One region of the Bradyrhizobium sp. 604_D8_N2_3 genome, then DNA from elsewhere that is predicted to be linked to it. Evidence: riboswitches for the same ligand, from Rfam matches in the RefSeq annotation. Region 1 holds a riboswitch; the other holds the start of a gene.
The links. A riboswitch is a leader RNA that binds a small molecule or an ion and turns the genes downstream of it on or off. The one in region 1 is predicted to bind S-adenosylmethionine.
Positions count from the first base shown of each region.

Region 2: another riboswitch for S-adenosylmethionine. It lies ahead of AB7245_RS43310 (O-succinylhomoserine sulfhydrylase); the one in region 1 lies ahead of metX (homoserine O-acetyltransferase MetX).

Region 1 covers NZ_JBPWPM010000001.1:8,602,916-8,618,417, reverse strand. Annotated here, with positions in the region: gene AB7245_RS41420 (prephenate/arogenate dehydrogenase family protein) at 1-426, opposite strand, end outside; gene AB7245_RS41415 (pyridoxal phosphate-dependent aminotransferase) at 423-1,517, opposite strand; gene AB7245_RS41410 (chorismate mutase) at 1,554-2,402, opposite strand; SAM riboswitch at 2,607-2,686, shown strand; gene metX (homoserine O-acetyltransferase MetX) at 2,778-3,980, shown strand; gene metW (methionine biosynthesis protein MetW) at 3,996-4,658, shown strand; gene AB7245_RS41395 (alpha/beta fold hydrolase) at 4,718-5,581, opposite strand; gene AB7245_RS41390 (NlpC/P60 family protein) at 5,797-6,483, shown strand; gene AB7245_RS41385 (MOSC domain-containing protein) at 6,609-7,397, opposite strand; gene clpB (ATP-dependent chaperone ClpB) at 7,639-10,278, shown strand; gene AB7245_RS41375 (hypothetical protein) at 10,358-10,624, opposite strand; partial or broken gene AB7245_RS41370 (hypothetical protein) at 10,708-10,962, opposite strand; gene AB7245_RS41365 (M23 family metallopeptidase) at 11,058-13,121, opposite strand; rRNA gene AB7245_RS41360 (16S ribosomal RNA) at 14,256-15,502, shown strand, end outside.
Region 2 covers NZ_JBPWPM010000001.1:9,000,707-9,016,208, forward strand. Annotated here, with positions in the region: gene AB7245_RS43295 (hypothetical protein) at 1-416, opposite strand, end outside; gene AB7245_RS43300 (PAS domain S-box protein) at 521-934, opposite strand; gene AB7245_RS43305 (2'-deoxycytidine 5'-triphosphate deaminase) at 1,049-2,185, opposite strand; SAM riboswitch at 2,266-2,345, shown strand; gene AB7245_RS43310 (O-succinylhomoserine sulfhydrylase) at 2,417-3,613, shown strand; gene AB7245_RS43315 (SGNH/GDSL hydrolase family protein) at 3,773-4,762, opposite strand; gene AB7245_RS43320 (SGNH/GDSL hydrolase family protein) at 4,775-5,554, opposite strand; gene AB7245_RS43325 (OpgC domain-containing protein) at 5,554-6,819, opposite strand; gene apaG (Co2+/Mg2+ efflux protein ApaG) at 7,000-7,392, shown strand; gene AB7245_RS43335 (Hsp33 family molecular chaperone) at 7,545-8,552, opposite strand; gene argF (ornithine carbamoyltransferase) at 8,809-9,732, opposite strand; gene AB7245_RS43345 (aspartate aminotransferase family protein) at 9,732-10,940, opposite strand; gene AB7245_RS43350 (GcrA family cell cycle regulator) at 11,397-11,909, shown strand; gene phoB (phosphate regulon transcriptional regulator PhoB) at 12,144-12,851, opposite strand; gene phoU (phosphate signaling complex protein PhoU) at 12,867-13,583, opposite strand; gene pstB (phosphate ABC transporter ATP-binding protein PstB) at 13,595-14,416, opposite strand; gene pstA (phosphate ABC transporter permease PstA) at 14,413-15,258, opposite strand; gene pstC (phosphate ABC transporter permease subunit PstC) at 15,260-15,502, opposite strand, start outside.

The sequences.
Region 1 (15,502 bases):
GAGCTCGGCGAAACCGGAATCGGGACCCGAATGCTCGGTGCCGGCGACGGGATGCGCGGGCACGAAATGAATGGTCTTCGGCAGATGCGGCGCCATGTCCCTGACGATCGCGCCCTTGACCGAGCCGACGTCGGAGACGATCGCGCCCGGCTTGAGATGCGCAGCGATCTCCTGCGCCACCGGCCCGCAGGCGCCGACGGGAATGCAGAGGATGACGAGATCGGCATCCTTCACCGCTTCCGCATTGGTCGCCACGACCTGGTCGACGATGCCGAGCTCCAGCACCCGCGCGCGCGTCTTCTCCGAGCGCGCGGTGGTGACGATCTCGGAGGCCAAGCCCTGGAGCTTCGCAGCGCGCGCGATCGAGCCGCCGATCAGGCCGAAGCCGATCAGCGCAACGCGCTGGAAGTGCGGTGTGGTGCTCATTTGCCGGCCATGAAGTCGCGCAGGCCCTCGACGACGAGGCGGTTGGCCTCCTCGGTGCCGATGGTCATGCGCAGCGAATGCGGCAGGCGGTAGTTCTTCAGCGCGCGCAACACCAGCCCGCGCTTGGTAAGATACGCGTCGGCCTCGTCCGCGGTCTTGCCATTTTCCGGGAAGTGGATCAGCACGAAATTGGCGACGCCGGGCGTCACCTTCAGTCCGAGCTTGCCGATCTCCTCGGAGAGCCAGTTGCGCCAGGTCTCGGTGAACTGCTTCGACATCGCCTGGTGCGCAGTGTCCTCGATCGCTGCGACCGCGGCATACATCGCCGGTGTCGACACGTTGAAGGGACCGCGGATGCGGTTGACCGCGTCGATGATGTGCTCCGGACCGAACATCCAGCCGACGCGCAGCGCGGCGAGGCCGTGGATCTTGGAGAAGGTGTGCGTCACCACGGTGTTCTCGGTGGTGGCGACGAGCTCGATCCCCATCTCGTAGTCGTTGCGCGAGACGTAATCGGAATAGGCGGCATCGAGCACCAGCAGCACGTGCGACGGCAGGCCGGCGCGCAGCCGCTTGACCTCGTCGAACGGCACATAGGTGCCGGTCGGATTGTTGGGATTGGCGAGCCAGACCAGCTTTGTCTTCGGCGTCACCGCCTTGAGGATGGCGTCGACATTGCAGGTGAGGTTGGTCTCCTGCGCGACCACGTTCTTGGCGCCGACCGCCATGGTCGCGATCGGGTAGACCAGGAAGCCGTGCGTGGTCGAGATCGCCTCGTCGCCGTGGCTGAGATAGGTGTGGGCGAGCAGATTGAGGATCTCGTCCGAGCCGGCGCCGCAGATGATGCGGTTGGGGTCGAGCCCGAAAGAGCGCCCGATCGCTTCGCGCAGCACGCGCGAGGTTCCTTCCGGATAGTCTTCCAGATGCGCCGCCACGTTCCTGAACGCCTCGATCGCCTTGGGCGAGGGCCCGAACGGCGTCTCGTTGGCCGAGAGCTTGAACACCTTGCGGCCCGGCTCAGCCACCGGGCTCTTGCCGGGCGTGTAGGGCGCAATATCGAGAATGCCGGGATTCGGCACGGGGCGGGACATCTTCAACTCCGGAAGTAGCTTTAGGCGGTTCGCGATCTACGATTTCGACCCGGTCGAGGGCACCGTATAGCGCGTTGCGTGGCTGCCGACGAGGGCCGTGGAGCGCACCGAGGCCCCCGCTTCGATCAGGGCAGCCTTGATCTTGTCGATGCTGGTCGCGCTCGTGACCGAGACCAGCAGCGCTGCGCCGTCGAAGGCGGTATCGGGCACTGCCACGATCTCGGCGAGCGGCGACAGCGCCCGCGCGACCTCGGCGTTCCACCCGGACACGCGCACGCTGAAGGTCTCGACCTCCGTCACCACGGCGCTGTCGGCGACGCGGGAGATCGCGAACACCGGCAGCGCGGCCGGATGGTCGGCGCGCTCGACGAAGGGCATCCGCGCGATGATCTTCGGTGCGCCGTCCGCTTCCAGCTCCAGCCACCATGGCGTGCGGCTCGAGGTCGCCGAGACCAGCGCCAGATCGCCCTTGGACTTCGCCACCGCTTCGACCGCGGCCTGCGCGCTGAAATGCGCGACGTAAGGCACCGTGAAGCCGAAATGGAAGCGCACGGAATCGCGCATCGCCGGCTCGCTCACCGAGATGTCGGCATGCACGGAGAACGGCGCTTGGACGTAAGTGAACGTCGAGATGATGACGCGCCAGATGCTCTCGACCGTGTCGAGCGGCAGGATGCCGCGATGACGCTGGACGATGTCACGCATCATGGCGGCCTCGCGCGCCGGGCGGAACGCCGAGCCGACCTCCTGGGTCTGCTTTACCTGGATCAGGCGGTCGATGATGTCGCCGCGCTGCATCAGGAGACGATGCATGCCCTCGTCGATCGCGTCGATCTCCTTGCGCAATTCCTGGAGCGATGGTGGCGCGGGCGGACGGTGGGACATATCTGACTGGACTGTTGAGAGGCGTTCCAATGCGGATCGGCCAGGCAAGCTGGTAGGTTCGGATCCGCTGCGATCGATATCCTGATTAGGCAGTCGGGGCGGCGAAAGCAAAGAGAAATGACGTCCTTTTGGGCTGATGTGACAGAGACGAATTTGGCTAATCCGGACCGCGACTTGACGAAAACCGCCCAAGACAGTAGGTTTTGCCTGTTCCGTGGTCATTTGAGCCGGCCGGCTTGCAGCCACGTTAAAAAACTCGCTAAACAGGCCGGGGACCCTTTCGATCCCGGCCGAACCTATCGTTCAGGCCGGGTTTTTCATGGCCTGATGTCACTGCGATCGAACGTCTGATCGCAAACGAGGGCGATGTCAGAGATGGGTGGCGTCAAGTCTGTGCCGAGTCCCGCGATCAGTGCCGACGACCGGTCGCATGAGGCGGATCATCCGAATTCGCAGGTCGCGCAGTTCGGCGCCGAGCAGCCGCTGCGGCTCGATTGCGGCATCGATCTCACCCCGTTCCAGATCGCCTACCAGACCTATGGCGAGCTCAACGCTGATCGCTCCAACGCGGTGCTGATCTGCCATGCGCTGACCGGCGATCAGCATGTCGCCAACGTGCATCCCGTCACCGGCAAGTCGGGTTGGTGGGAGACGCTGGTCGGTCCCGGCCGACCTCTTGATCCTCAGCACTACTTCATCATTTGCGCCAACGTGATCGGCGGCTGCATGGGCTCGACCGGGCCGGCCTCGATCAATCCCGCGACCGGCAAGGTGTGGGGCCTGGATTTCCCCGTCATCACCATTCCCGACATGGTGCGCGCGCAGGCGATGCTGATCGACCGGCTCGGCATCGACACGTTGTTCGCGGTGGTCGGCGGCTCGATGGGCGGCATGCAGGTGCTGCAATGGACCGCGGCCTATCCCAAGCGCGTGTACTCCGCGCTGGCGATTGCCTGTTCGACACGGCACTCGGCGCAGAACATCGCCTTCCACGAGCTCGGCCGCCAGGCCGTGATGGCCGATCCCGACTGGCACAACGGCCGCTACACGGATCAGGGCATCCATCCGCATCGCGGACTTGCGGTGGCACGGATGGCCGCGCACATCACTTATCTCTCCGACGCCGCGCTGCATCGCAAGTTCGGCCGCCGCATGCAGGACCGCGAGCTGCCGACGTTCTCGTTCGACGCCGACTTCCAGGTCGAGAGCTATCTGCGCTACCAGGGCTCGTCCTTCGTCGAGCGGTTCGACGCCAACTCCTATCTCTATCTGACCCGTGCGATGGACTATTTCGACATCGCCGGCGACCATGGCGGCGTGCTGGCGAAGGCGTTCGCGGGCATCGAGACGCGCTTCTGCGTGGTCTCCTTCACCAGCGACTGGCTGTTCCCGACCGCGGAATCGCGCGCACTGGTGCATGCGCTGAACGCGTCGAGCGCGCGGGTGTCGTTCGCCGAGATCGAGACCGATCGCGGCCATGACGCCTTCCTGCTCGACGTGCCAGAATTCTTCGATATCGCCCGTGCTTTCCTGCAATCGGCAGGGAAGGCGCGCGGGCTCACCGGCAGGATTGACTGACAAGGACGGCTAGCGATGTCTGTGCAGGAAGTGCTGCCGCTGGGCGGCGTTGCGACGGAGCAGTCAGGCCAGTTTCGCGCCGATCATCTGCTGGTCGCCGAGATGGTCAAGCCCGGCTCGAAAGTGCTCGACGTCGGCTGCGGCGAGGGCGATTTGCTCCAGCTTCTGGAGACCCGCGGCATCGACGGGCGCGGCATCGAGCTGTCGCGCGAGGGCGTCAATCGCTGCGTCGCCAAGGGCCTCGCGGTGGTGCAGGGCGATGCCGACACCGATCTCGTCAATTATCCCGACGACGCCTTCGATTACGTCATCCTGTCGCAGACGCTGCAGGCGACGCGGCAGCCGCGGGTCGTGCTGGAGAATCTGCTGCGCATCGGCCGCCGCGCCATCGTGTCGTTCCCGAATTTCGGCTTCTGGAAGATGCGGCTCCAGCTCCTGGTCGGCGGCCACATGCCGCGCACCGAGAATCTGCCGGCGACCTGGTACGACACCGCCAACATCCATTTCTGCACCATCAAGGATTTCGTCGAGCTCTGCGACGCGATCGACGTCAAGATGGAGCGCGCCGAGGCGCTGGATCTCTACGGCCGTCCATTGCGGCTGCGGTTGCCGTGGTGGGTGTGGAACATGTTCGGCGAGCAGGGTGTGTTCTTGCTCACGCGCGGGCAGGGGAAGTAGCTGCCGTCATTCCGGGCCTGCGCCTGTCGGCGCATCCCGGAATGACAGCGGCTGGCAGTCTAATGCGCCGCCAGCGACCGCGGATCGCGCACCGGCCAGCGCCCGGCTTCCACCAGCGTCACGAACCGCTCCACGCTCTCGTTGAACAGCGCGGGCTCTTCGAGATTGAGCACGTGGCCGGATTTCGGAAACATCGCGAGGCCCGCCGCGGGCAGGTGCTTCTTCAGGAACAGGCTTGCTCCGACGCAGGGATCGTCTTCGTCGCCGCAGATGATCAGCGCCGGTGTCGCTACGCCTCTGATCGCGTCGGTCATCGCAAAGATCGATGGCCTGCCGCCCTGGAAGCCGCGCATCGTGTTCGCGGAGCCCTTGGCATCGTGGCGCGCCAGTGCGGCGTAGAAATCGGCATGGCCGCGCGGATCCTTGACCAGGAAGGGAATCCGGCTCGGCGCCTCGCGCGTGACCTTTGCGACCTCGGCGGAGCCGAGCGTCTCGAACTGCTCGGCGTTGGCGCGGCACTGCTTGCGCCAGTTGTCGAGATTCTCGATCTCCGATCCTGAGCCCACGCCGGCCAGCGTCATCGACAGCGCGCGCTGCGGCGCGTTCAACCCGATCTGGAGTGACGAATAGGCGCCCATCGACAGGCCGACGAGATGCGCGCGCTCGATCTTGAGATGATCGAGTACCGCGAGCGCGTCGGTGTAGAAATGCTTGTAGGTGTAGACCTCGCCATCAGGCACGTCCGACGGCGTGTAGCCGCGCGCGGAATAGGTGATGCAGCGATGGCTGCGCGAGAAGTAGCGCATCTGCGGCTCCCAATTGGTGTAGTCGGCCGCGAACTCATGCAGAAAAATAATCGGCGTTCCCTGACCCGCTTCTTCGAAATAGATGCGGACGTCGTCTCTGGTCGTGGCGTGGGGCATTAACTGTTTCCCTCTCTTCAAGCCGCCTTTGGAGAATTGCAGTTAACGTTGTTGTCCGCAATGCGGCAGCCTCAAGCCAGCACCGGCACAAAATCATCGCAGCTATTCGCGGGCGTGGCGTCTTTTTCTCGCCACATCCGGCGGCTTAACGGCCAGACGGATGCCGGCCATCGCACGGGCCGATTGGGGAAGTGGGGTGTCAAGAAGGATGAAGTATGTTGGAGTTGTTTGCGTCTCGCCTGTCGCGTTGTGTTGTCGCGCTGGCGATTTTCTTCGCGGCGGTTGCCGCGTTCGTTTCTCCGGCCTCAGCGCGGCCGCATCATCGTCATAGCGCAGAGCGGCACGCTTACGTGCATCACGCCAGACATCATCATTACCGTCATTATCGCCACCATGCCCGCAGCTCGCGCTTCGAGCGCGGCGCGGCGCAGTTGCAGGCGAGCGGCTTCGCCGACACCCAGGCGAGCTACAATCCGAACGCCAATGTCGGCGGCATGGCCAACAACGGAATGACCAATCCTGGAATGGCCAATAGCGGTGGCGGCTTCGGCGGCGGATCCGGCCTCGTGTCCGAGGCGCGTCGCTATATCGGCGGCAATCCGACCGGGCGCGGCAGCCTGTGGTGCGCGCGCTTCATGAACATGGTGCTGCAGCACACCGGCCATCAGGGCACCGGCTCCGACATGGCGAGCTCGTTCGCGCGCTACGGCACGCGTGTCTCCGGTCCGCAGGTCGGCGCCATCGCGGTCATGTCGCGCGGTCGCCGGGGCGGCCATGTCGGCATCATCACCGGCGTGGACGCGCAGGGCAATCCGATCATGATTTCCGGCAACAACGGCAATCGTGTTCGCGAGGCGCCGGTCTCGCGCGGCCGGATCTATGCGTATGTGATGCCGAACTGACGACGGAGCCGTAGGGTGGGCAAAGGCGCGCAAGCGTCGTGCCCACCGGCGGTGCAACGGAGTTAGATGGACCGGAGTGGTGGGCACGCTTTCGCTTTGCCCACACTACGGCAGCGGCGGACGGCTCACACCAGCTTCGGCGCTTCCACCGCGATCGCGTCACCGACGCCGATCTCGCCATCGGCGATGACCTCGGCATAGATGCCGCAATCCATGTGGCCGAGATTGCGCGACAGCGTCGGCGGTATCTCGAGATCGCGCTGCGCGGTCTTGGGATCGACGTTGACCGCCGGGCAGCGGACGATGCGCTTGACCACCTTGAGCCGGGCCTCGCCGATCGCCAGCGTCTCGCCGACGAGCTCGAGCTCGGACCAGGCCGGCCAGCCCTTCACGTAGAGATTGGCGCGGAAGCGCAGCGGATTGACTGCGGCGCCGCCGAGCATGGTCTCGATCGCCCGGACACTGCCGAGGTTGATGATCGACACGACCTTGCGGGCGACGTCGGAAAAGCTGTGGTCGCGGCCGGACAGAACTTTTGGCGGGCCCTTCAGCTCCGGCTGAAAATTCTCCGTGAAATAATCCTCGATGGCGGCGCGCCCGGCAGTGGTCTCGAGGTTCCCGCTGGCGACGATCTGGCCGTCCTTGCGGATGGTCAGGCGGTTGGTCGCGTCCTCGAACCGGCTGTCGAGGGACGCCAGCCGCTCATTGCGTGCCAACATCAGGAACTGGATTTTCGGCTTCCAGGCCGGCGCCTCCGGATCGAAGCCGCTCGGTCCGTTCTCGATGGCGTAGCGGCGGTCGGCGGGCAGGGTCTGGCCGGTCCGCAGGGGGACCCGGGGCAGGGATTCCGGCGTCAGGCCTTTGATCGGGTAACGGTAAAGGCCGGTGATTTCGGCGGTCTGGCTGGCTGTCATGTCGCTACTTAAGGGATTCGACCTGCTGGCGCCAAGCAGGCGGACCCGTGCACGAAATTGTGAACGCGCCTCTTCCGATCCGAGGCCAAGCTTCCCACATCTGGGTCAGGCCGGCGCCAGCGCCGGCTGATAACGACCGCTGCCGGTTGAGGAACGTCAACGCGTCCAGCGGAAACCCAATGAAGATGCCGTTTGGAGTGCCTTAGAGGGCTCCAGGGGCAGGCCGAGGGAAAGAAAAGACATGAACATCGACAAGTACACCGAACGCTCCAGGGGCTTCGTTCAGTCCGCGCAATCGCTTGCGGTACGCGAGGGGCATCAGCAGTTTTCGACCCTGCACGTCCTGAAGGTTCTGCTGGACGACAATGAGGGCCTCGCTGCCGGGCTGATCGACCGCGCCGGCGGCAATTCCCGCGCCATCCTGAAGGCGACCGAGGACGCCCTCAACAAGGTGCCGAAGGTCTCCGGCGGCGGCGCCGGCCAGATCTATCTGGCGCCCGAGCTCGCCCGCACTTTCGACGCCGCCGAAAAGGCCGGCGAGAAGGCCGGCGACAGCTTTGTCACCGTCGAGCGGCTGCTGCTCGGCCTTGCGCTGGAAAAGACCAGCGAGGCCGGCACGATCCTGGCCAAGGGCGGCGTCACCCCGCAAAATCTCAATGCTGCGATCGAGGCGCTGCGCAAGGGCCGCACGGCGGACTCCGCGACCGCCGAGAACGCCTATGACGCGCTGAAGAAATATGCCCGCGACCTGACCCAGGCTGCGCGCGACGGCAAGCTCGACCCGGTCATCGGCCGCGACGAGGAGATCCGCCGCACCATCCAGGTGCTGTCGCGCCGGACCAAGAACAATCCCGTGCTGATCGGTGAGCCCGGCGTCGGCAAGACCGCCATCGCCGAGGGCCTCGCGCTGCGCATCGTCAACGGCGACGTGCCCGAGACCCTCCAGGACAAGAAGCTGCTCTCGCTCGATCTCGGCGCGCTGATTGCGGGTGCGAAGTACCGCGGCGAGTTCGAGGAGCGGCTGAAGGCCGTGCTCCAGGAAGTCACCGCGAGCGAGGGCAATTTCATCCTGTTCATCGACGAGATGCATACGCTGATCGGCGCCGGCAAGGGTGACGGCGCGATGGACGCATCCAACCTGCTCAAGCCCGCGCTCGCGCGCGGCGAGCTGCACTGCATCGGCGCCACCACGCTCGACGAGTACCGCAAGCACGTCGAAAAGGATGCGGCGCTGGCGCGGCGCTTCCAGCCGATCTTCGTCAGCGAGCCCTCCGTCGAGGACACCATCTCGATCCTCCGCGGGTTGAAAGATAAGTACGAGCAGCACCATGGCGTGCGGATCACCGATTCCGCGCTCGTGGCGGCGACGACGCTGTCCAACCGCTACATCACCGACCGCTTCCTGCCGGACAAGGCGATCGACCTCATGGACGAGGCGGCCGCGCGGCTGAAGATGCAGGTCGATTCCAAGCCGGAAGAGCTGGATTCGCTCGACCGCGAGATCATCCGGCTCAAGATCGAGCAGGAAGCTCTCAAGAAGGAGAGCGATCTCGGCTCCAAGACCCGTCTCGAGGGGCTTCAGAAGGAGCTCATCGAACTCGAAGAGAAATCCGCGGCCCTGACGTCGCGCTGGAGCGCGGAGAAGAACAAGCTCTCCAACGCCCAGAAGCTGAAGTCAGAGCTGGACGCGCTGCGTGTCGATCTCGCCGACGCACAGCGACGCGGCGAATTCCAGAAGGCCGGCGAGCTGGCCTATGGCCGGATCCCGCAGCTCGAGAAGCAGCTCGCGGACATCGAGGCGCGTGAGGGCTCCGGCGATATGATGGAGGAGGCGGTCACCGCCAACCACATCGCGCAGGTGGTGTCGCGCTGGACCGGCGTGCCCGTCGACAAGATGCTGGAGGGCGAGAAGGAGAAGCTCCTGAAGATGGAGGAGCAGCTCGGCAAGCGCGTCGTCGGCCAGGCCGAGGCCGTGCGTGCGGTCGCGACCGCCGTGCGCCGCTCGCGTGCGGGCCTGCAGGACCCGAACCGGCCGACCGGCTCGTTCATGTTCCTGGGGCCGACCGGCGTCGGCAAGACCGAGCTGACCAAGGCGCTGGCGGAGTACCTGTTCAACGACGAGACCGCGATGGTCCGCCTCGACATGTCCGAGTACATGGAGAAGCACTCGGTCTCGCGGCTGATCGGTGCGCCTCCCGGCTATGTCGGCTATGACGAGGGCGGCGCGCTCACCGAAGCGGTGCGGCGCCGGCCCTATCAGGTGGTGCTGTTCGACGAGATCGAGAAGGCGCATCCTGACGTCTTCAACGTCCTGTTGCAGGTGCTCGACGACGGCCGCCTGACCGATGGCCAGGGTCGCACCGTCGATTTCCGCAACACGCTGATCATCATGACCTCGAACCTCGGTTCGGAGTATTTGGTGAATCAACCGGAGGGCGAAGACACCTCAGCGGTGCGTGAACAGGTGATGGGAATGGTGCGTGGGCATTTCCGGCCCGAGTTCCTGAACCGTGTCGACGAGATCATCCTGTTCCACCGCCTGCAGAGGAGCGAGATGGGCCGGATCGTCGAGATCCAGTTCGCCCGGCTGCAAAAGCTCCTGACCGATCGCAAGATCGTGCTGACGCTCGATGCCGCCGGCCGCGACTGGCTCGCTGCCAAAGGCTGGGATCCCGCCTACGGCGCAAGGCCGCTGAAGCGGGTGGTCCAGCGCTACGTGCAGGATCCGCTCGCCGAAATGATTCTGGCTGGCGATATCAGGGACGGCGACACGGTCGCGATCTCCGCCGCAGGCAACGTGCTGACCTTCAACGGCAACGCGCCGCAGACCGCGGAGATCGCCCAGTTCGAGGCGCCGGTGTCGAAGCGGAAATTGAACTGATCGTCGCGCTCACTGCAAAACGAAAAATCGCCCCGGAGAGGCCAACTCTCCGGGGCGAATTGCTTTGACGAGGTTCGCTCTAGTTGACCGCGGATGTTGAGCCGGGTTCGGCTGGACCTTGCTCGTCGCTGTCCTCATCGAGCTCCGACAGGATGTCGACAAGCTCGCGCACGCGTCCGTGCGCCAGCGGGCGCAAATCATTGATCATCGGCTCGTCATTGGCGAGCCAGGCCTGGGCTTCGGCGAGTTCCTCGACCGTCGCGCCGGTTCCGATGATCTGGGCGATGGTGACTTCGTCGGCTCGATCCACGGTCTTGACGACATCGTCGCGTGAGAGGCGCCGCATGGGGATCCTCCTGTTGGTCGGCTTCCGTCAGCATTTAACCGGGAAACGCGTGTGCCGGTTCCACCGGGCTGGTTTCCTCCGCGCTACTTCCTGGTGACCTTGTAGATCGCGTTCTCGATATCGGAGGAGAAGTAGATGACGCCGGAGGCGCCGATGGCGACGCCAGTCGGGATGTTGCTGGGCAGGCCCCCGGGTGCGCCCATCAGCCCGATCGGAAGATTGGCAGCGATCTCGGTGACCTTGCCGCTGTCCGGCGCGATCTCGATTAGTCGCCTGGCGCCCACTTCCGCCACGATCAGCCTGCCGTCGCTCCCGCGCGCGATGCCTTGATGCCGCTTTGGCAAACGAAACTTGACGTTGTAACGCCGTGAAACGACGTCGCATCCAGATCATGTTTTCCAGAGATGTCCGGTCGATTTCGGCCGGTTAGGGATCAGCGGTTGGTGACCTGCAACGGGCCGCCGGTTGCGTCCGAAATGCGGGCGATGGCGCCGTTGCGGCCGCTCATCATGGCGTCGAGCCGGTCGCGTTCCTTCTCGAAGCCCGCGAGCACCGTGCCTTCCAGCGAACGGCCGCGCGGCAGTTTCACGCGCAGCGGATCGACGAAGCGGCCGTTGACCAGGATTTCGTAGTGGACGTGAGGGCCGGTCGACTGGCCGGTCGAACCGACGAAGCCGATCACCTGACCCTGCCGCACCTTCTTGCCGATCTCCATGCCCTTGGCGAAGGCCGACATGTGGCCGTAGGCGGTCTCGTAGCCGTTGGAGTGCTTGATGCGGATATATTTGCCGTAGCCGCCTTCGGGGCCGACCTTCTCGAGCACGCCGTTGCCGGAAGCGAAGATCGGCGTGCCGTAGGAGGTGGCCCAGTCAACGCCGGTGTGCATCTTCACATAGCCCAGGATCGGATGGCGGCGGCCGCCGAAGCCGGAGCGCATGATCGCGTTGTTGACGGGCTTCCTGACCAGGAATTTTTTCGCGCTCTTGCCGGTCTCGTCATAGTAGTCGACGACGCCGTCGTCGGGGCTCTGGTAGCGGTAGTATTTCTTGGTCTCGCCGCCGACCGTGAGGGAGGCGAACAGCACGTCGTTCTTTTCGTTCGACGTCGTGCCCTCTTCTTCGCCGGCGTAGAACACGTCGAATGAATCGCCCGGCGCGACCTTGCGCTGGAAATCGACGTCGTAGGAGTAGATCTTGATCATGTCCTCGATGACCGGCATCGGGACTTTGTTGCGCATCGCGGTCTCGTAGATGCTCTGGTAGAGCCGCACGCCGGTGCCGTCATCGTCGTCATCGTCGTCGCTGTTGGCGCTGGCCGCGGCATCGGCGACGGTGTTCATGCTGGAGACGTCGACCGCGACGTATTTGCCGAGATCGGACAGCGCCGCGATCGCCTCGACCATGGTGTCGTTTGCAACCACGACGCGATAGGGTTGGAGGCGGGCGCCGGGGCTTGCGGGCGCCATCAGGATGCGGAGCTTTTCGCCTTCCTTCAGGCCGCCGTCGCGGCCGCGCGGACCGAGCGTCGCGGTGATCGCCTTGATCTCCTCGGCCGTCGCGCCGAGATCGCGCAGGACGGAGCCGACGCTGTCGCCCTTCTTGACCACGTGGACGCGTTCGCCGTTGGGATTGCCGCCGGTGATCTGCTCCTTGGTCTTCGGCAGCAGCGTGACGTTTTCCGGCACCACGCGCGTCTCGAAGCCGGCATAGGGATCGGACGCCGACGCTTCGGTGGCGTAGGCCATCTTCATGTCGGAGGGGCCGGTCGCGCCGGAGACGTCGGCGGTGGCATTGGCGAGCGAGGCGTAGCGCACCCCGCCATTGCCGCGCCAGTTGGCGGCGTCGCGCACCCGCATCAGGATGTCGTCGAGCGCCACCACGGCGGAAATCTTGGCCTTCGGCAGCACCGGCGACAGGTCCTTGGTGACGAAGGAGACTTCGGCATCGGGCTCGACGGCTTCGGGATTGTTCGGATCTTCCGCCGCGGTCTTCGGATCGGAGCCGACATCGGTGAGCAGGCGCTGGGCGTTGAACGGCGGGATTTTCGCCGACAGATCGCTCGTCGTCATCGACAGATTGCCGGCGATCCGGACGAACGGGCGCACTCGCATCACGTCGCGGTTGCCGACGCGGGCGACGGTGGAGACGCGCACGATGTTGCGCGAGGCCGTGGATTCGTTCGGCGGCGGCAGGCGGTCGCTCTTGTGCAGCGTGGCGGCGCGATCGGCCGCGCCGAATGCGCCGCGCAGCGCGCCTTCGACGCGCTCAGGCACCTTGGCGAAGGTCATCTCACCGTCGAGAGAAGCGAAAACGGCGCCGCCGATCAGGGCTGCGCCGCAGAGTCCGGTCAGAATTGTCCCGCTGAACCATTGCACGGAAACGCGGCGGCGATCGATGACGGCGGCCTCGGAACCATCGACGGACAGCGGCGGCTCGTGGCCGAGATCGATGATCCCGGTCTCACGCCCGTAAGCGCCGCGCGACGTCCTGTGGTTCAAACCAAGTCCCCCAATCAACGACCCAAGATGCCTGCTTTCGAACCCTTCCTGGCCGCCCTCTTGAAGGGGGATCGCCGGAAAAGGCAAGCCGCACAGGCGCCCGCGCTCAGAAGGCCCTCGATGGGGCCGGCCGAAATTACGAACAGCTGGACGGGTAAAGGTCTCTCGATGTCTCTCGAATGTCGAAGGAAGGCCGCGTCATCTGCAAGATGCCTTCCTCTGACCCCATGAAAATCGCCGGCAGCCCCCACTGGCATCCCGCGATTCAAGCTTGTCTGTACCAGAACGCCGCGGGATTGTGGCTCTAGTACGGCGCCTAATATGGAAAAAGTTTCCTGAACGGCCGGGCGCAAGAAGCCCGTCTGGCCGGGTCCGGGGGACTAGGTTTGGCCTGGGGTGGAGCTCGGTCCAGCCTTGGATGGGGCTCGTCTGCCATGGACGAGGGCTCGGTCCGGCCTGGATGGGCCTCCGCCTGTCCGGCCCCGGGGGCGTCTGGAAGGACGCAGGGGGAGGGTGCCTGGAGAGGCGTCCAAAGCCCCCTCCGGAGCCGGCCGGCGGGCAAACTTTTTTCGAGATTTTTTGCGGTGCAGCTTTGATCCGGCCACTGGCGGCCCTTCTAATTGACTGGAATCGCGGGATTTTTTTTCGATGATCCACCGTGCGACGATTTGTTGACAATGGGCGTTGACAATCCCGGGCGGGGGGGCCTATAACCCGACCACTGAGCGCGGCGCCGCCGGGTCACTGACCGAGGCGAGCGAACGCGCCACTGATGCTCCTCACCTTGTTGAGTGACACAACAGTCGACGTAAGTCGATTGGAGTTCATTCATCGTCGGTAAGGGTGTCGGAACCCTTCCACTCTGGAAGGTTGGGGCCTCGTGGTCCCGGGCTGTTTGACAAGTGAAGATGAAGAAAGAGAAACGTGGACGGCGGAGTCCTTGCGCCTCTCGGACACTGAAGAGCTTCGGCTTTTGAGTTCTGAGAGGGGACGAAAGACTTCGGCGGTACACGTTTTAAAGGAAACACCATCGCTGCCAGCGATGTGAATCGCGGGCAGCTCGGCGACTTCGGTTGTCGAAATAATGGTGGGACCTCGTCAAACGTTGTGATCAGCCGGTTCAAAGTTCAAGTCCAACTTGAGAGTTTGATCCTGGCTCAGAGCGAACGCTGGCGGCAGGCTTAACACATGCAAGTCGAGCGGGCGTAGCAATACGTCAGCGGCAGACGGGTGAGTAACGCGTGGGAACGTACCTTTTGGTTCGGAACAACACAGGGAAACTTGTGCTAATACCGGATAAGCCCTTACGGGGAAAGATTTATCGCCGAAAGATCGGCCCGCGTCTGATTAGCTAGTTGGTGAGGTAATGGCTCACCAAGGCGACGATCAGTAGCTGGTCTGAGAGGATGATCAGCCACATTGGGACTGAGACACGGCCCAAACTCCTACGGGAGGCAGCAGTGGGGAATATTGGACAATGGGGGCAACCCTGATCCAGCCATGCCGCGTGAGTGATGAAGGCCCTAGGGTTGTAAAGCTCTTTTGTGCGGGAAGATAATGACGGTACCGCAAGAATAAGCCCCGGCTAACTTCGTGCCAGCAGCCGCGGTAATACGAAGGGGGCTAGCGTTGCTCGGAATCACTGGGCGTAAAGGGTGCGTAGGCGGGTCTTTAAGTCAGGGGTGAAATCCTGGAGCTCAACTCCAGAACTGCCTTTGATACTGAAGATCTTGAGTTCGGGAGAGGTGAGTGGAACTGCGAGTGTAGAGGTGAAATTCGTAGATATTCGCAAGAACACCAGTGGCGAAGGCGGCTCACTGGCCCGATACTGACGCTGAGGCACGAAAGCGTGGGGAGCAAACAGGATTAGATACCCTGGTAGTCCACGCCGTAAACGATGAATGCCAGCCGTTAGTGGGTTTACTCACTAGTGGCGCAGCTAACGCTTTAAGCATTCCGCCTGGGGAGTACGGTCGCAAGATTAAAACTCAAAGGAATTGACGGGGGCCCGCACAAGCGGTGGAGCATGTGGTTTAATTCGACGCAACGCGCAGAACCTTACCAGCCCTTGACATGTCCAGGACCGGTCGCAGAGATGTGACCTTCTCTTCGGAGCCTGGAACACAGGTGCTGCATGGCTGTCGTCAGCTCGTGTCGTGAGATGTTGGGTTAAGTCCCGCAACGAGCGCAACCCCCGTCCTTAGTTGCTACCATTTAGTTGAGCACTCTAAGGAGACTGCCGGTGATAAGCCGCGAGGAAGGTGGGGATGACGTCAAGTCCTCATGGCCCTTACGGGCTGGGCTACACACGTGCTACAATGGCGGTGACAATGGGATGCTAAGGGGCGACCCTTCGCAAATCTCAAAAAGCCGTCTCAGTT
Region 2 (15,502 bases), 400 kb from region 1:
ACGCCATTGTTGGCGTGCCAGCCGCGCAGCATCGCGCGGCTGACCTCACCCGGCACGCCGCAGATCGCGGTGCCCTTCCAGATCCAGCGCGGCGGCGGATAGCGGATCCAGGCTTTGCGGTCGCTCTCATACATGTACTCGACATGCACGCCGCCGATCCAGTTGGAGAGATAATGATATTGCGCGGCGGCCACCGCCGGCGGCAGATGATTGAGACCGAGCTTTTCGAGCCCCGGCAGGAAGCGCTCCTGCTGCTGGCGGCGAAACACGCGGAAGACGAATTCGGCAGCATCCGCCGTGCCGCGCCGTGTGACGACGGTGAGGATGAGTCCGGTGAAATAGGCGTGATAGAGGTCGGCGACCGCGCGCCAGCGCTTCCATTGCGCTTCTTGTGCTGCGTCTGTTGCGGCGGTCATGTTCGCTCCCGATCGTTGTTTTGATCGAGTGTGTCACTGCGACCTGTACGAGGCAACCTGACGCTCAGGCAGAGCGCCCTGCACGCCAGCCCGTCAATTCCGCATCACGAATTTTGCGCAAGCCTGGCCCCACGCTCGCGCTCGACGCGTTCGGTGACGTCGCGCGCCATCGCGACCGATCCGACCACGGCACCACCGGCATCGCGCACCAGCGCGAAGGTCATCTCGATGTAGAGCTTGCGTCCGCTCTGGTGCAGCGCGCGGGTCAGCGTCGGCCTGCCCGCAAGCTTCATCGCCCCGGTGGCAAGCGCAGCTTCGAAGCCCTTCCAGTGCGCGGCGCGCAGATGTTCGGGAATGATCAGATCGAGGTTCTGGCCGAGCGCTTCGTCGGCGGAGAAGCCGAACAAGGCGGTCGATGCACGATTCCAGCGCGTGATGGTGCCAGAGCGATCCGAATAGATCAGCGCGTCCGCGACGTCGTCGAGGATTCTTGCGTCGAGTTCGGATTGAACACTCATCTCGCCACCTCGCATGCAGCCGGATTTCAGCTTGCATCCCGGCAGTAGTCAATCGAGGGGCTGCGGCGTACTGGATGCCCCGGTCAAGCCGGGGCATGACAGTAGAGTGTGGAGCTACACCCGAAAATGCTTCGATAGTTTGAGGCCCTGCGCCTGGTAGTTCGAGCCGATGCGCTGGCCGTACATCGCGTCGGGGCGCGCCAGCATTTTCTCGTAGACGAGACGGCCGACGATCTGGCCGTGCTCGAGAATGAACGGCACCTCGCGCGAGCGCACTTCGAGCACGGCGCGCGATCCCTGCCCGCCAGCTCCGGCATAGCCGAAGCCGGGATCGAAGAAGCCGGCATAGTGCACGCGGAACTCGCCGACCAGGGGATCGAACGGCACCATCTCCGCGGCGTAGTCGGGCGGCACCTGCACGGCTTCCTTGGAGGCGAGGATGTAGAACTCGCCGGGGTCGAGGATCAGGCTGCCGTCGGGACGCGCCGAGATCGGTTCCCAGAAATCCTCCACCGCATAGCCGGAGCGGCGGTCGACGTCGACGACACCGGTGTGGCGCTTGGCGCGATAGCCGACGAAGCCGTTGGCCTTCTCGCCGGAGAGGTCGACGGAGACGGCAACGCCGCCGGTGAGATCGGCATCGTCGAGATCGACGAGACGCTCGGTCGCATGCAGCGCCTCGAGCTCGTCGATGTTGAGGATGGCATCTCCGGTGCGGAAGCGTACCTGGCTCAGGCGCGAGCCCTCGCTGACCAGTACCGGAAACGTCTTCGGGCTGATCTCGGCGTAGAGCGGGCCGTGATAGCCGGCGCCGATCATGTCGAAGCGTCGGGTGCCGTCGGCGATGACACGGGTGAAGACATCGAGCCGGCCGGTCGAGCTTTTCGGGTTCGCGGCGGCGACGATCTCCGGCGGCAGCGCCAGGCTTTCCAAGAGCGGCACGATGTAGACGCAGTTGGTCTCCAGCACTGCGCCATCGGCGAGGCTGAACTCGTGCAGCTTTAACTCGTCGATGCGCTCGGCGACGGTCGCGCCGGGACCCGGCAGGAAGCTGGCGCGAACGCGATAGGCGATGTCGCCGAGGCGAAGGTCGAGGCTCGCCGGCTGGATCTGGCTTTCGACGAAGTCATAAGCGGGCAGGATGAGGCCCGCCTTCGCCATCGCCGCGATCATGCGGTCGGGCAGGATACCATTGGCGTCGGCGGCAACCGTGAAGCTCAACCGGGGGTCCTCGTCAGGGGTCAAATGCATCCGGACATGCGGGAAATAGCAGCCTTTTACGGCTATCCGATGGACGCCTTGACGGAAAGGCCATTGCGGAATATGAGCATCACTTATCCCGTGGTGATTTGAGCCGGCCGGCTTGCAGCCACGTTAAATAAGTCGCTAAACAGGCCGGGGACCTCTGTGATCCCGGCCCGTGGAAGTTATCCAGGCCGGTTTTTTTGTGACCATTTTCGATGGTCACGCAGAGGAGGTCCTATGTCGAAGTCCCCGGCGTCCACCACGCAATACCGTCCCGAAACCCGCCTGGTCCATTCCGGCACCCTGCGCTCGCAATATGGCGAGACGTCGGAGGCGCTGTTCCTGACCCAGGGCTACGTCTACAACAGCGCCGAGGAGTGCGAGGCGCGGTTCAAGGGCGAGGACCCCGGCTTCATCTATTCGCGCTATTCCAACCCGACCATCTCGATGTTCGAGCGCCGCATGATCGAGCTCGAAGGCGCCGAAGCCGCCCGCTCGGCCGCGACCGGCATGGCCGCGGTGACGACCGCGATCCTGGCGCCGCTGAAGGCCGGCGATCATGTGGTGGCCTCGCGCGCCCTGTTCGGCTCCTGTCTCTACGTCATTCAGGATCTCTTGCCGCGCTACGGCATCGAGACGACGCTGGTCGACGGAGCCGATCTCGACCAGTGGCAGCGCGCCTTGCGGCCGAACACCAAGACGTTCTTCCTGGAGAGCCCGACCAACCCGACGCTCGACGTGCTCGACATTCCAGGGATCGCCGAGATCGCGCACAGCGGCGGCGCGCGGCTCGTCGTCGACAACGTGTTCGCGACGCCGATCTGGCAGAGCCCGCTCGCGTTAGGGGCCGACGTCGTGGTCTATTCCGCGACCAAGCACATCGACGGCCAGGGCCGTTGTCTCGGCGGCATCATCCTGTCGTCGGAAGCGTTCATCGCCGAGCACATCCACAATTTCATGCGCCAGACCGGCCCGTCGATCTCGCCGTTCAACGCGTGGGTCCTGCTCAAGGGCCTGGAAACGCTCGGCGTACGCGTGCGCGCGCAGACCGAGACGGCGGGACGCATCGCCGACGTGCTGGCGAGCCATCCGAAGATTTCGCGCCTGGTCTATCCCGGCCGCGCCGATCATCCGCAGGCAGCTCTCGTGAAGAAGCAGATGCGCGGCGGCTCGACGCTGGTCGGCTTCGAGGTCAAGGGCGGCAAGCAGGGTGCGTTCCGCGTGCTCAACGAGCTCAAGCTTGCAAAAATCTCGAACAATCTCGGCGATGCCAAGAGCCTCGTCACGCATCCGGCGACCACGACGCATCAGCGCCTCAAGCCGGAAGACCGCGCCGCGCTCGGAATCAGCGAGGGCTTCATCCGCTTCTCGGCGGGGCTCGAGCATGCGGATGATCTGATCGAGGATCTGACTGCGGCGCTGGAGAAGGCGTGAGGGCTTCACGAGCTCGGAACGTAGGGTGGGCAAAGCGACTTGTCCGCCGTAGCTCGAAGAGCGAAGGCGGAAGCGTGCCCACCATTCACGATCATATCGCCGATAGATGGTGGGCACGGCGCGCGAAGAGCGCGCCTTTGCCCACCCTACGGCACCGAGCTACATCGGCCGATACGTCCGCACGTCGGCGGGCACGTTGACGCCGAGCTTGATCTGGCCGACGGAGCGGATGATGTCGTCGCCGAGGATCTGCGCGAAGCAGGCATAGCCCCAATCGTTCATATGCAGGCCGTCGGCGATCACGAAACTCTCGACCGGGATCGATTGATTCTCGTGCCAGTCGCGCATCACCTCGAAGCGGGGGAAGATGCCGACGTGACGGAGCTCGGCGACCTTGCCGAGCAGGTGCACCATCTTGCCGGCGCTCTCCTTGCGCTGGTTGACGGCCGGCGAATATTGCGGATCGACCAGCACGATGTCGGCGCCGCCAGCGGCCTGGATGCGGGAGATGCCGTCCTCGACCATCTTGGCGGTGTCACCGGGATCGAGATTGCGCAGCACCGCATTGGTGCCGACCTGCCAGATCACGAGATCCGGATGCACGTCGATCACCTCCTTCTGGAGGCGCTTCATCATCTCGGGCGCGTCCTCGCCGCCGACGCCGGCGTTGATGACGGTGATGTCGGCGGTCGGATATTGCCGGCGGAGCTGCGCGGCGAGACGGTTCGGATAGTTGAAATCGGGCGAGCTCGCGCCATAGCCTGCCGTCGACGACGAGCCGAACGCGACGATCACGACGGGTTTGCCGGCGACGAGCTTGCCCGCGACATGCGGCAGCGAGCCCATCGCCTTCGAGCCACCCTTCGGCGTGAGGCAGGGCACGCGGCTGAAAATGTCCCCGGCGGATTTCGCGACCTGCTTCACCTTGTCGATGGCGCGGGCGGTCACGCCGCGCTGCTCGTGGGACGTCGCGGCGACGGTGGTCTGGGAAGGCGAAGCGGAAGCCGGACTAGCGGCCTGCTGCGGCGCGGGCGTTGCCTGCGTGGCCTGCGCCTGCACTGGTGCCAGCGACACCGGCGTCAGGAGCAGCAGAGCCGCCGCGGGCGCAGCCAGCCATGCAGTCAACCAAAAAGGGCGGAGAGAACTCATTAACGCTAGACCTCAATTTTGCTGCTGGGCCGGCCCCAGATGGGCTGCGTCGATCACAAACTGTGCCAACGCCCGGCCAAGGCAGTCATGGACCTGTTTCGCCAGCTCTGGCCCGCGGGACGGGCTGAACAGGTCGAACTGACCCTGATCATTCCACTGCCGCATGATCGCGAAACGGTCGAACAGCGGGATGTCATGCTCCTGCGCCACCACCCGCATATTGTCGAGATAGGGCGGCACCGAGATCATGGTTTCGGTACGCGGGCTGTACTGCAAGTTCATCAACACGACGTCAGCCCCTGCTTTTTGCAGCGCGGAAACCCCTTCGGTTACCGCCCCGCGAAAATCATCGGGATCAATCGCTCGGATAGCATCCACAGTCCCGGTCTGCCAGATGACCAAAGTAGGCCTTTTTGCTTCCATCAGCTTAACGAAGGTGGCGGCCGCCTCCTCGGCCGTCTTCTTGCTCTGTATTTCTACGGAGACGTGCACGGTCTCCGACGGCAGCAGCCTGTCCTGCAGGATGGCCTGCATGCGCGCCGGATAGGAGCTGTCCTCCGAGGCCGGAATCGTGGTCGAACGGCTGCCGATGACGAGGATTTCGAGCGGTTTGCCGGCCTTGATGGCATCGGCGACCCTCGGAAGCTGGCTTTCAGTGGTGAGCAGATAGGATGGCAATTCGCAGGCCGGGGGCGCGGCCGGAGCAGCCGGCACGGCATCGCCCGCGCGCGCCAGGGGCGCGGCGAGGTTACCGCACAGCAGGACCAGGCTCAGGAGAACCTTCGCCTTCATCAGCCCCCTCCCGCCAGATCGGCGTTGCCGACGGCGTTTTTGGTTTTCGCACCGCTCTTGTCAGCCACGCGCTTGTACCACGAAATCACCCATGCAACGCCCCACATGATCAGGATTCCGGAGAGACTAATCAGCGCATGCATGGCTGCGCCGCCGGAGACTTCGGCCAGGATGAAATGGCCGGCGAAGGCGAGGAAGACGCCGAGACAAAAGATCTCGAGGGAATGCTGGCCGCAGAGGATCAGCGGCCGCAGCCAGGGCGATTTCAGGCCCGGCCATTCCCGGGGCAGGAAGCGAACGGTGAGCGCGGCGAACGCCAGGAAATGCGTGAAGCGCAGCACGTCGAGATCGGCCTTGTCGATCGGATACATCCACTGCTCGAGCCGCCTCGGCATGAAGTGGGAGAGCTGCGGCACATACCAGGTCAGCGTCACGTAGAACGCCGCGACGAGATAGGCGATCGATATCCACATCGTGACGCGGGACGCCAGGATGCGCGACATGCGTCGCGCACCTCCGAGCGCACACCATGCACCGAATACGAAAAGCAATTGCCAGGCGAAGGGATTGAACGCCCAGAAGCCGTTCGGATAGGCCGACAGATAGAGGTCGTATTCCCAGGTCACCGCGTAGAGCACGACCGAGAGGCCGAGCGTCACGTCGGGCCGCCATTTCATCAGCCACAAGATCAAGGGCAGCGCCAGCATCAGCACGATATAGAGCGGCAGCACGTCCATGTTGACCGGACGAAAGCGCAGCAGCAGCGCCTGCACGATCGTGACATCGGGCTGCTTGAGGAAATCCATGATGCCCATCTCTTCGGTGTAGAGCGGGTTCTCGAACCTGGTCGCAACGTAGGAGATTTCGGCGAGGAAGATCGTGAACAGAAAGACGTGGGCGACATAGATCTGCCAGACGCGCCGCAGGATGCGCGCGGTGGCGACGACGAAGCCGCTTTCGAGCATGGCACGACCGTAGACGAACGCCGCGGTGTAGCCGGAGATGAAGATGAAGATCTCGGTGGCGTCGCTGAAGCCGTAATTGCGGATCGTGAACCAGGTCAAAAGGCTCGGCGGCAGATGGTCGACGAAGATCAGCCACAGCGCGAGCCCGCGGAACAGGTCGAGCCGGAGCTCGCGCTCGCCGATGGCGGGCAGCGTGATGGCCGGCGCGGCGGAGCGCGGCTTCGCCTCCGCAGGTCTGGCCTCCGCAGGCTTGCCGGTTCCCGCGATCGTCGATCCCGTCACTTGGTCGGCAATGGTCATCGGGGGTTCGAAACCCTTCCGCAAATCGCGACGTGTCATGGAGTGTACAGGTCCGGCCGTCGTCTCGCAAAGCGGCCGGATCACATTGGGTCTACTTCCTCGGCAATTCTGGCGGCACGATGTCACCAAAACCGCCTGCGGGCGTTGGTTCCCGGCCGGGTTTTCGTTATGATGGCCGCCATGTATCGCGCCGTGACCCGCCAGATCGAAGTGACCGTCGAGCCGAACTTTGTTCCGGAGCAGTCGTCGGCTGACCGCTCCCGCTATTTCTGGTCCTACACCATCGTCATCACCAATTCCGGCGACGAAACCGTGCAGCTGAAGACGCGGCACTGGATCATCACCGACGCCACCGGCCGCCAGCAGGAGGTCAGGGGCGAGGGCGTCGTCGGCGAGCAGCCGACCCTGGCTCCCGGCGAGCGCTTCGAATACACCTCCGGCGTGCCGCTCGCGACCGCCTCGGGCTTCATGACCGGCCGCTACCAGATGGTCAGTGAAAGCGGCGAACGCTTCGAGATCGACGTGCCGACGTTCTCGCTGGACAGCCCGGACAACAAGCGGGTGTTGAATTAGCCCGGTGCCGTAGGCGCCGTAGGGTGGGCAAAGGCGCAAAGCGCCGTGCCCACCATTCCAAACGTGGCGCATAAGATAGTGGGCACGCTGCGCTTTGCCCACCCTACGACTGGATTGCTTCGCTGCGCGCGCAACGACGGAGGATGCGACGCCTACGCGTCTTCCACGCCGGCCTCGTGCGGCGTGAACTGGTACACCGACGAGCAGAACTCGCAGGTCACGACGACCTTGTCGTCCTTGACCATGGCGGCGCGGTCGTCGGGCGAGAAGCTCTTCAACATCGCACCAACCGCGTCGCGCGAGCAGGAGCATTGCGCCTTCAGCACCAGCGGATTGAACACGCGCACGCCACGCTCGTGGAACAGGCGGAACAGCAGCCGCTCGCCGGAGAGTTCGGGGTCGATCAGCTCGACGTCCTCGACGGTCTCGACCAGCGAACGCGCCTCGACCCAGGCGTCGTCTTCGGCGACAGCATGCACCTCCGCGCCTTCGGGCGCATCGCCGGGATGCAAATCGGCCTGCCGCGCGCGCTCGGGCGCCTTCGGCAGGAACTGCATCAGCATGCCGCCGGCGCGCCAGCGATGCTTGCCGCCGTCGTTCGAGCGCCACTCCTCGCCGACCGCGAGACGCACGCGCGTCGGGATCTGCTCGGAGCGCAGGAAATATTCGTGGGCGGCATCTTCCAGGCTGCCGCCGTCGAGCGCGACCAGACCCTGGTAGCGGCTCATGTCGGGACCCTGGTCGATGGTCATGGCGAGATGACCGTTACCGAGAAGCGTGCCGGAATCTTTTGTCTCGCCGAGGCGCTCGGCATCGTAGCGCGCATAGGCGCGCAGGCGATCCGGCGCCATGTAGTCGACGACCAGGAACGACACCGGACCGTCGGTCTGGGCCTGGAGGATGAAGCGGCCCTCGAACTTCAGCGCCGAGCCGAGCAGCGTCGTCAGCACGATGGCCTCGCCGAGCAGCTTGCCCACGGCAGCGGGATAATCGTGCTTGGTCAGGATCTCGTCGAGCGCGGGACCGAGCCGCACGAGGCGGCCGCGCACGTCGAGTGCGTCGACCTCGTAAGGCAGCACGGCGTCATCGATGGGAACCGCTGATGGTGCGCGAACCGGGCCTTCAGGCCCGGTATTCATGTCAGGGGATTGGGAAACCATGGCGCTTTATCTGGGGTCGATGGAGGAAAATGGAAGAGGGCTCAAGGGTGGTGTGTTCCGGATGCACTTATGATCGCTCAGGATCCTGCAAATTCGATGTCGTCCCGGCGCGCGCAAAGCGCTGATACGGGACCCATAGCCACAGGATTACGCGATAGCCCGCGTAGCCCGGATGGAGCGTAGCCCAATCCGGGACCACTCCAACTGCGGACACAAACCCGGATTTCGCTGCGCTCCATCCGGGCTACAAGTGAGATTACTTCACCGCGTCAAAGCACCAGGCCAGAATGCCCTTCTGCGCATGCAGGCGGTTTTCGGCCTCGTCGAACACGACCGATTGCGGGCCGTCGATCACTTCGTCGGTGACCTCCTCGCCGCGATGGGCGGGCAGGCAATGCATGAACAGCGCATCGGGCTTGGCCAGCGACATCAGCTTCGAATTGACCTGATAGGGCTTGAGCACGTTGTGACGGTGCTCACCTTCCTTGTCGCCCATCGACACCCAGGTGTCGGTGACGACGCAGTCGGCCCCCTTCACGGCGGCCTCGGGATCGGTGCCGAGCACGATCGGCGCGCCGGTGGCCTTGATGAAGTCCCGCATTACCTTTTTCGGCGCAAGCTCCGGCGGCGTCGCGACATTGAGCTTGAACTTGAAGCGCTCGGCGGCATGCGCCCAGGACGCCAGCACGTTGTTGTCGTCGCCGGTCCAGGCCACCGTCCTGCCCTCGATCGGGCCGCGATGCTCTTCGTAGGTCATGAGGTCGGCCATCACCTGGCAAGGGTGCGAGCGCCGTGTCAGGCCGTTGATGACGGGCACCGTCGCATATTCCGCCAGCTCCAGCAGGGCCTCGTGATTGAGGATGCGGATCATGATGGCGTCGACATAGCGCGACAGCACGCGCGCCGTGTCGGCGATGGTCTCGCCGCGGCCGAGCTGCATCTCGGCGCCGGTCAGCATGATGGGCTCGCCGCCGAGCTGGCGCATGGCGACGTCGAACGAGACGCGGGTGCGCGTGGAGGGACGCTCGAAGATCATCGCCAGCGTCTTGCCTTCCAGCGGCTTCACCGGCTGGTGCGCTTTCTGCTTCGCCTTCATGGCGGAGGAGGCCGCGAGCATGCTCTTGAGCTCCGACAACGGGAGCTCGTTGATATCCAGAAAGTGCTTCGGGGACTTGCTCATCAGCTCGCCGCCCGCTTGGTCTGACTGGACGAGATCGCGGCGCAGGCGCGCTCGAGCCGCCCGACGCTGTCCTCGATTTCGGCTTCGGTGACGATCAAGGGCGGCAGGAAGCGCACGACATTGTCGCCGGCGCCGACCGTGAGCAATTTTTCGTTGCGCAATGCCGCGCCGAGATCGCCTGATGGCACCACGGCCTTGATGCCGATCAGAAGGCCTTCGCCGCGCACTTCGCTGACGATGTCAGGATAACGATCGATCACGGAGGCGAGCTTCTGCTTGAGCAGCAGCGACATCTTCTGCACGTGATCGAAGAAGCCGGGCTTGAGCATGACGTCGAGGACGGCGTTGGCAGCCGAGATCGCGAGCGGATTGCCGCCGAAGGTCGAGCCGTGCGAGCCGGGCCCCATGCCGGCAGCCGCGTCCGCGGTCGCCAGCACCGCGCCGATCGGGAAGCCGCCACCGAGCGCTTTGGCCAGCGACATCACGTCAGGCGTGACGCCGGTGCGGCGATGCGCGAACAGATCGCCGGTGCGGCCCATGCCGGTCTGCACCTCGTCGAACGCGAGCAGCAGGCCCTTCTCATCGCAGAGCTGGCGCAACGCCCTCAGGAAGGCGGGCGTTGCCGAACGCACGCCACCCTCGCCCTGGATCGGCTCGATCAGGATGCCGGCGGTCTGCGGACCGATCGCCTTCTTGACGGCGTCGATATCGCCATGCGGGACCTGGTCGAAGCCGTCCATCGGCGGGCCAAACCCTTCGAGATATTTTGCCGAACCGGTCGCGGCGAGCGTTGCCAGCGTGCGGCCGTGGAAGGCGCCTTCGAAGGTGATGATGCGGTAACGTTCCGGATGACCCTTGGAGAAGTGATGATGGCGGACGAGCTTGATCACACCTTCCAGCGCTTCGGCGCCGGAATTGCAGAAGAACACGAAGTCCGCGAAGCTTTCGTTGCACAGACGCGCGGCGAGCTTCTCGCCGTCCGGGCTCTGGAACAGGTTCGACATGTGCCAGAGTTTGGTGGCCTGCTCTTGCAACGCTTTGACCAACGCAGGGTGAGCATGGCCGAGCGCATTCACCGCCACGCCCGAGGTGAAATCGAGATAGCGATCGCCATTGGTCGCAATCAGCCAGCAGCCTTCACCGCGCTCGAAACCGAGGTCGGACCTGGCGAAAACGGGGAGCAAATGCGGCGCTGCGCTGTTAGTCATGACGATCACTTGAATGTTGCGGACGGCGTGAGCGTGCATTGCGCAACGCACCATTGACCGGCCCGGAAAACGAAACGTGCCGCCTTTTAAGGGCGGCACGCGAGACTATCTTATGCCTGGTGAAACCGGTGTCAATGCCGCCCGGAAAGCCTCGCGAAACGCAGAATCCGTAGTCTTGCGGTGGCGATTTTGCGTATTTCCGCCACGGAACATGTGGAAGCGAGTCGGCGGACTCTTGCGCGTGAGTCACGCCATATTGTAGCGTTTGGCTTGTCAGATACGACATCTCGTGCAGCAGTTCTGATCCTCTAAGTCCTCATGTACCGGCGTAAGCGTTCGGGCGCATCTGGTGCGCCCGGCGAGCCTTAAGGGATTCTGGCGGCACGGGTTTTTCGAAGCTTAGGCATTCGCCGTGCGGCCGCCAGGATGGCAGGCGCCGGCGAAGGAAAGGGTGCAATGACCGTTTTGACCTGGTCGGATGATCGCGTCGAGCAGCTGAAAAAGCTCTGGGAGGCCGGGCTTTCGGCCAGCCAGATCGCCGCTGAACTCGGCAATGTGACCCGCAATGCCGTAATCGGCAAAGTGCACCGGCTCGGCCTGTCGGGCCGCGCCAAGAGCCCTTCATCGGCAGCGCCGCGGCCGCGCAAGGCACGCCCCGCCCAGCACATGATGCGGGTGACCCGCCCGATCGCGCGCGGCAACACCGCGCTGGCGCAAGCCTTCGAAGTCGAGGTCGAGGCCGAACCGGTCACCTACGACAACGTCGTGCCGATGAGCCAGCGGCTGTCGCTGCTGGAGCTGAACGAGGCCACCTGCCACTGGCCGGTCGGCGATCCCTCGAGCCCGGATTTCTTCTTCTGCGGCGGCAAGGCGCTCTCCGGCCTGCCCTACTGCGCCCAGCACTCGCGCGTGGCGTATCAGCCCGCGGCCGATCGCCGGCGCGCGCCGGCGAAGCCGGGTCCGCGCTGAGGTATCGGATTAGCTGACTACGAAGACGGCGCCGTCACGCGATGACGGCTCAACTCACTCGGTGTCGTCCCTGCGAACGCAGGGACCCATAATCCCGGCGCGTAGTTATTGCGCGGGATGATCACTCCGAGTCTTCGCCAAACCACTCCCTGTGGTTATGGGTCCCTGCGTTCGCAGGGACGACATCGAGGATGCGGTGGCAGCCCGCTAAATCACGTCTGCCACAGCAACCCCTTACGCTTGCTCCGCCTTCGCAAAGCGATCGTCCAGTGCGTAGCCCGCGCCGCGGACGGTGCGGATCGGGTCCTGCTCGCGGCCGAGATTGAGCAGCTTGCGCAGGCGCCCGATATGGACGTCGACGGTGCGCTCGTCGATGTAGATGTCACGGCCCCAGACGCTGTCGAGCAGCTGCTCGCGCGAGAACACGCGGCCGGGATGCTCCAGGAAGAACTCCAGCAGGCGATATTCGGTCGGGCCGAGATCGATCGGCCGGCCCGAGCGCGCCACGCGACGCTTGTCGCGGTCGAGCTCGATGTCGCCATAGGCGAGCACGGTGGCGAGCCGCTCGGGGCTGGCGCGCCTGAGCAGGCCCTTCACGCGTGCCAGCAGCTCCGGGACCGAGAACGGCTTGACGATGTAGTCGTCGGCGCCGGTCGCAAGGCCCCGCACCCGCTCGCTCTCCTCGCCGCGCGCGGTGAGCATGATGATCGGGAGCTGCTTGGTCTCGGGCCGGGTGCGCAGCCGCCGGCACAGCTCGATGCCGGAGAGGCCCGGCAGCATCCAGTCGAGCACGATCAAATCGGGGATGTGCTCCTTGAGGCGGGTGTCGGCATCGTCGCCGCGCATCACCGTCTCGACGTCATAGCCGTCGCCTTCGAGGTTGTAGCGGAGAAGCTCGGTGAGAGCTTCCTCGTCCTCAACCACCATAATGCGTGCGCCCATGGTGTTCGTCGCTCCTTAAGTGTTCGGGACCGTCGTGGCGAAGGTCGTCATGTCGCCCTTCGGCCGCTTGTCGGTGATCGCCTGGCCCTCGATCATGTAGAACACGGTCTCGGCGATGTTGGTGGCGTGGTCACCGATGCGCTCGATGTTCTTGGCGCAGAACATCAGATGGATGCAGAACGAGATGTTGCGCGGATCCTCCATCATGTAGGTGAGGAGCTCGCGGAACAGCGAGGTGCAGATGGCGTCGACTTCCTCGTCGCCCTTCCACACCGCCATTGCCGCCGGCAGATCGTGCGCGGCATAGGCGTCCAGCACCGACTTGACCTGTTGCTGCACGAGGTCGGTCATGTGCTCCAGACCGCGGAACAGCTTGAGCGGATGGAAATCCGTCTCCAGCGCCGCGACGCGCTTGCCCATGTTCTTGGCGAGGTCGCCGATCCGCTCGAGATCGGTCGCGACGCGCATGGCGCCGACGATCTCGCGCAGATCCACCGCCATCGGCTGGCGGCGCGCGATGGTGAGAACGGCGCGCTCCTCGATCTTCTTCTGGAGCGCGTCGAGCTCGGCGTCGATGGTCACGACGCGCTGGCCGAGCGCGACGTCGCGGCGGATCAGCGCGTCGACGGAATCGACGATCATGCGCTCGGCGATGCCGCCCATCTCGGCGACCAGGCGCGTGAGTTCCTGGAGGTCGGTGTCGAAGGCCTTTGCGGTATGTTCAGAACCCATGTTCCGTCTCCTCAGCCGAACCGGCCGGTGATGTAATCCTGCGTGCGCCGGTCGGTCGGCGACGTGAAGATCTTGCTGGTGTCGTCGAACTCGATCAGCTCGCCGAGATACATGAAGGCGGTCTTGTCGGAGACGCGCGCCGCCTGCTGCATGTTGTGGGTGACGATCGCGATCGTGTAGTTCTCGGACAGCTCCTGGATCAGCTCCTCGACCTTGGCGGTCGAGATCGGGTCGAGCGCCGAGCAGGGCTCGTCGAACAAGATCACCTCGGGCCGCACCGCGACCGTGCGGGCGATGCAGAGGCGCTGCTGCTGGCCGCCGGAGAGCGACAGGCCGGAGGCGTTGAGCTTGTCCTTGACCTCGTTCCACAGCGCGCCGCCGCGCAGCGCCTTCTCGACGCGGTCGTCCATCTCGGACTTCGAGATCTTCTCATAGAGACGGATGCCGAAGGCGATGTTTTCGTAGATCGTCATCGGGAACGGCGTCGGCTTCTGGAACACCATGCCGACGCGGGCGCGCAGCAAATTGAGGTCCAGCTTGGGGTCGAGGACGTTGGTCTGGTCGAGCATGAGCTGACCGGTGACGCGCTGGCCCGGATAGAGGTCGTACATCCGATTGAAGATGCGCAGCAGGGTCGACTTGCCGCAGCCAGACGGGCCGATGAACGCCGTGACGCGGTTGGTGCCGAGCGCCAGATTGATGTTCTTCAGCGCGTGGTGCTCGCCGTAATAGAAATTGAGGTTGCGCACCGTCACCTTGGCCGGAGCTTCGGGCAGCACCGGCGCCTGGGGCAAACCACCGGCCGCGCTCATCGATACGGAAAGATCACTCATTTTGCGGTCCTCTCGGCGCTCAGAATGCGCGCGCCAATATTCAGGGCAAGAACGGTCAGGGTGATGAGCAGCGCGCCGCTCCAGGCGAGCTGCTTCCAGTAGGCGTAGGGGCTCTGCACGAAATTGTTGATGGTGACCGGCAGGTTCGCCATCGTCTTGTTCAGACCCAGGCTGAAGAACTGGTTCGACAGCGCGGTGAAGAGCAGCGGCGCGGTCTCGCCGGCGACGCGGGCGGTGGCCAGCATCACGCCGGTAATGAGGCCCGAGCGCGCCGCGCGATAGGCGATGCGCTTGATCACCAGCGAGCGCGGCAGGCCGAGCGCCGAGGCCGCCTCACGCAGTGCGTTCGGCACCAGCAGCAGCATGTCCTCGGTCGTGCGCAGCACCACCGGGATGACGATCACCGCAAGCGCGAGGCAGCCGGCAATCGCCGAGAAGCCGCGCATCGGCACCACCACCGCACCATAGATGAACAGGCCGATGATGATCGAGGGCGCCGAGAGCAGGATGTCGTTGATGAAGCGGATCACCGAGGTCAGGCGGTCGTTGCGGCCGTACTCGGCGAGATAGGTGCCGGCGAACAGACCGAGCGGCGCGCCGATGCCGACGCCGAGCACGGTCATGATGATCGAACCCACGATGGCGTTGCGCAGGCCGCCCTCGGTCGAGCCCGGAGGCGGCGTGTCCGCAACGAAGAGCTCCAGGTTCAGGCCGGCAATGCCGTTGTAGAGCAGCGTCATCAGGATCAGCGCGAGCCATGTGACGCCGAAGGCAGCGGCAGCCAGGCAGAGCACACGGATGACGATGTCCATGCGGCGGCGGCGTGCGTAGATCGGGTTCATGTTACTTCCCCGCCTTCTTTTCAAGACGCATCAGCATCAACCGTGCAGCCGCGAGCACGAAGAATGTCAGCACGAACAGCAGCAGGCCGAGCAGGATCAGGCCGGACTGGTGCAGGCCGTCGCTTTCGGCGAACTCCGATGCGATCGCCGCCGAGATCGTGGTGCCCGGGGCGAAGATCGACGACGAGATGCGGAACGAGTTGCCGATGATGAAGGTCACCGCCATGGTCTCGCCGAGCGCGCG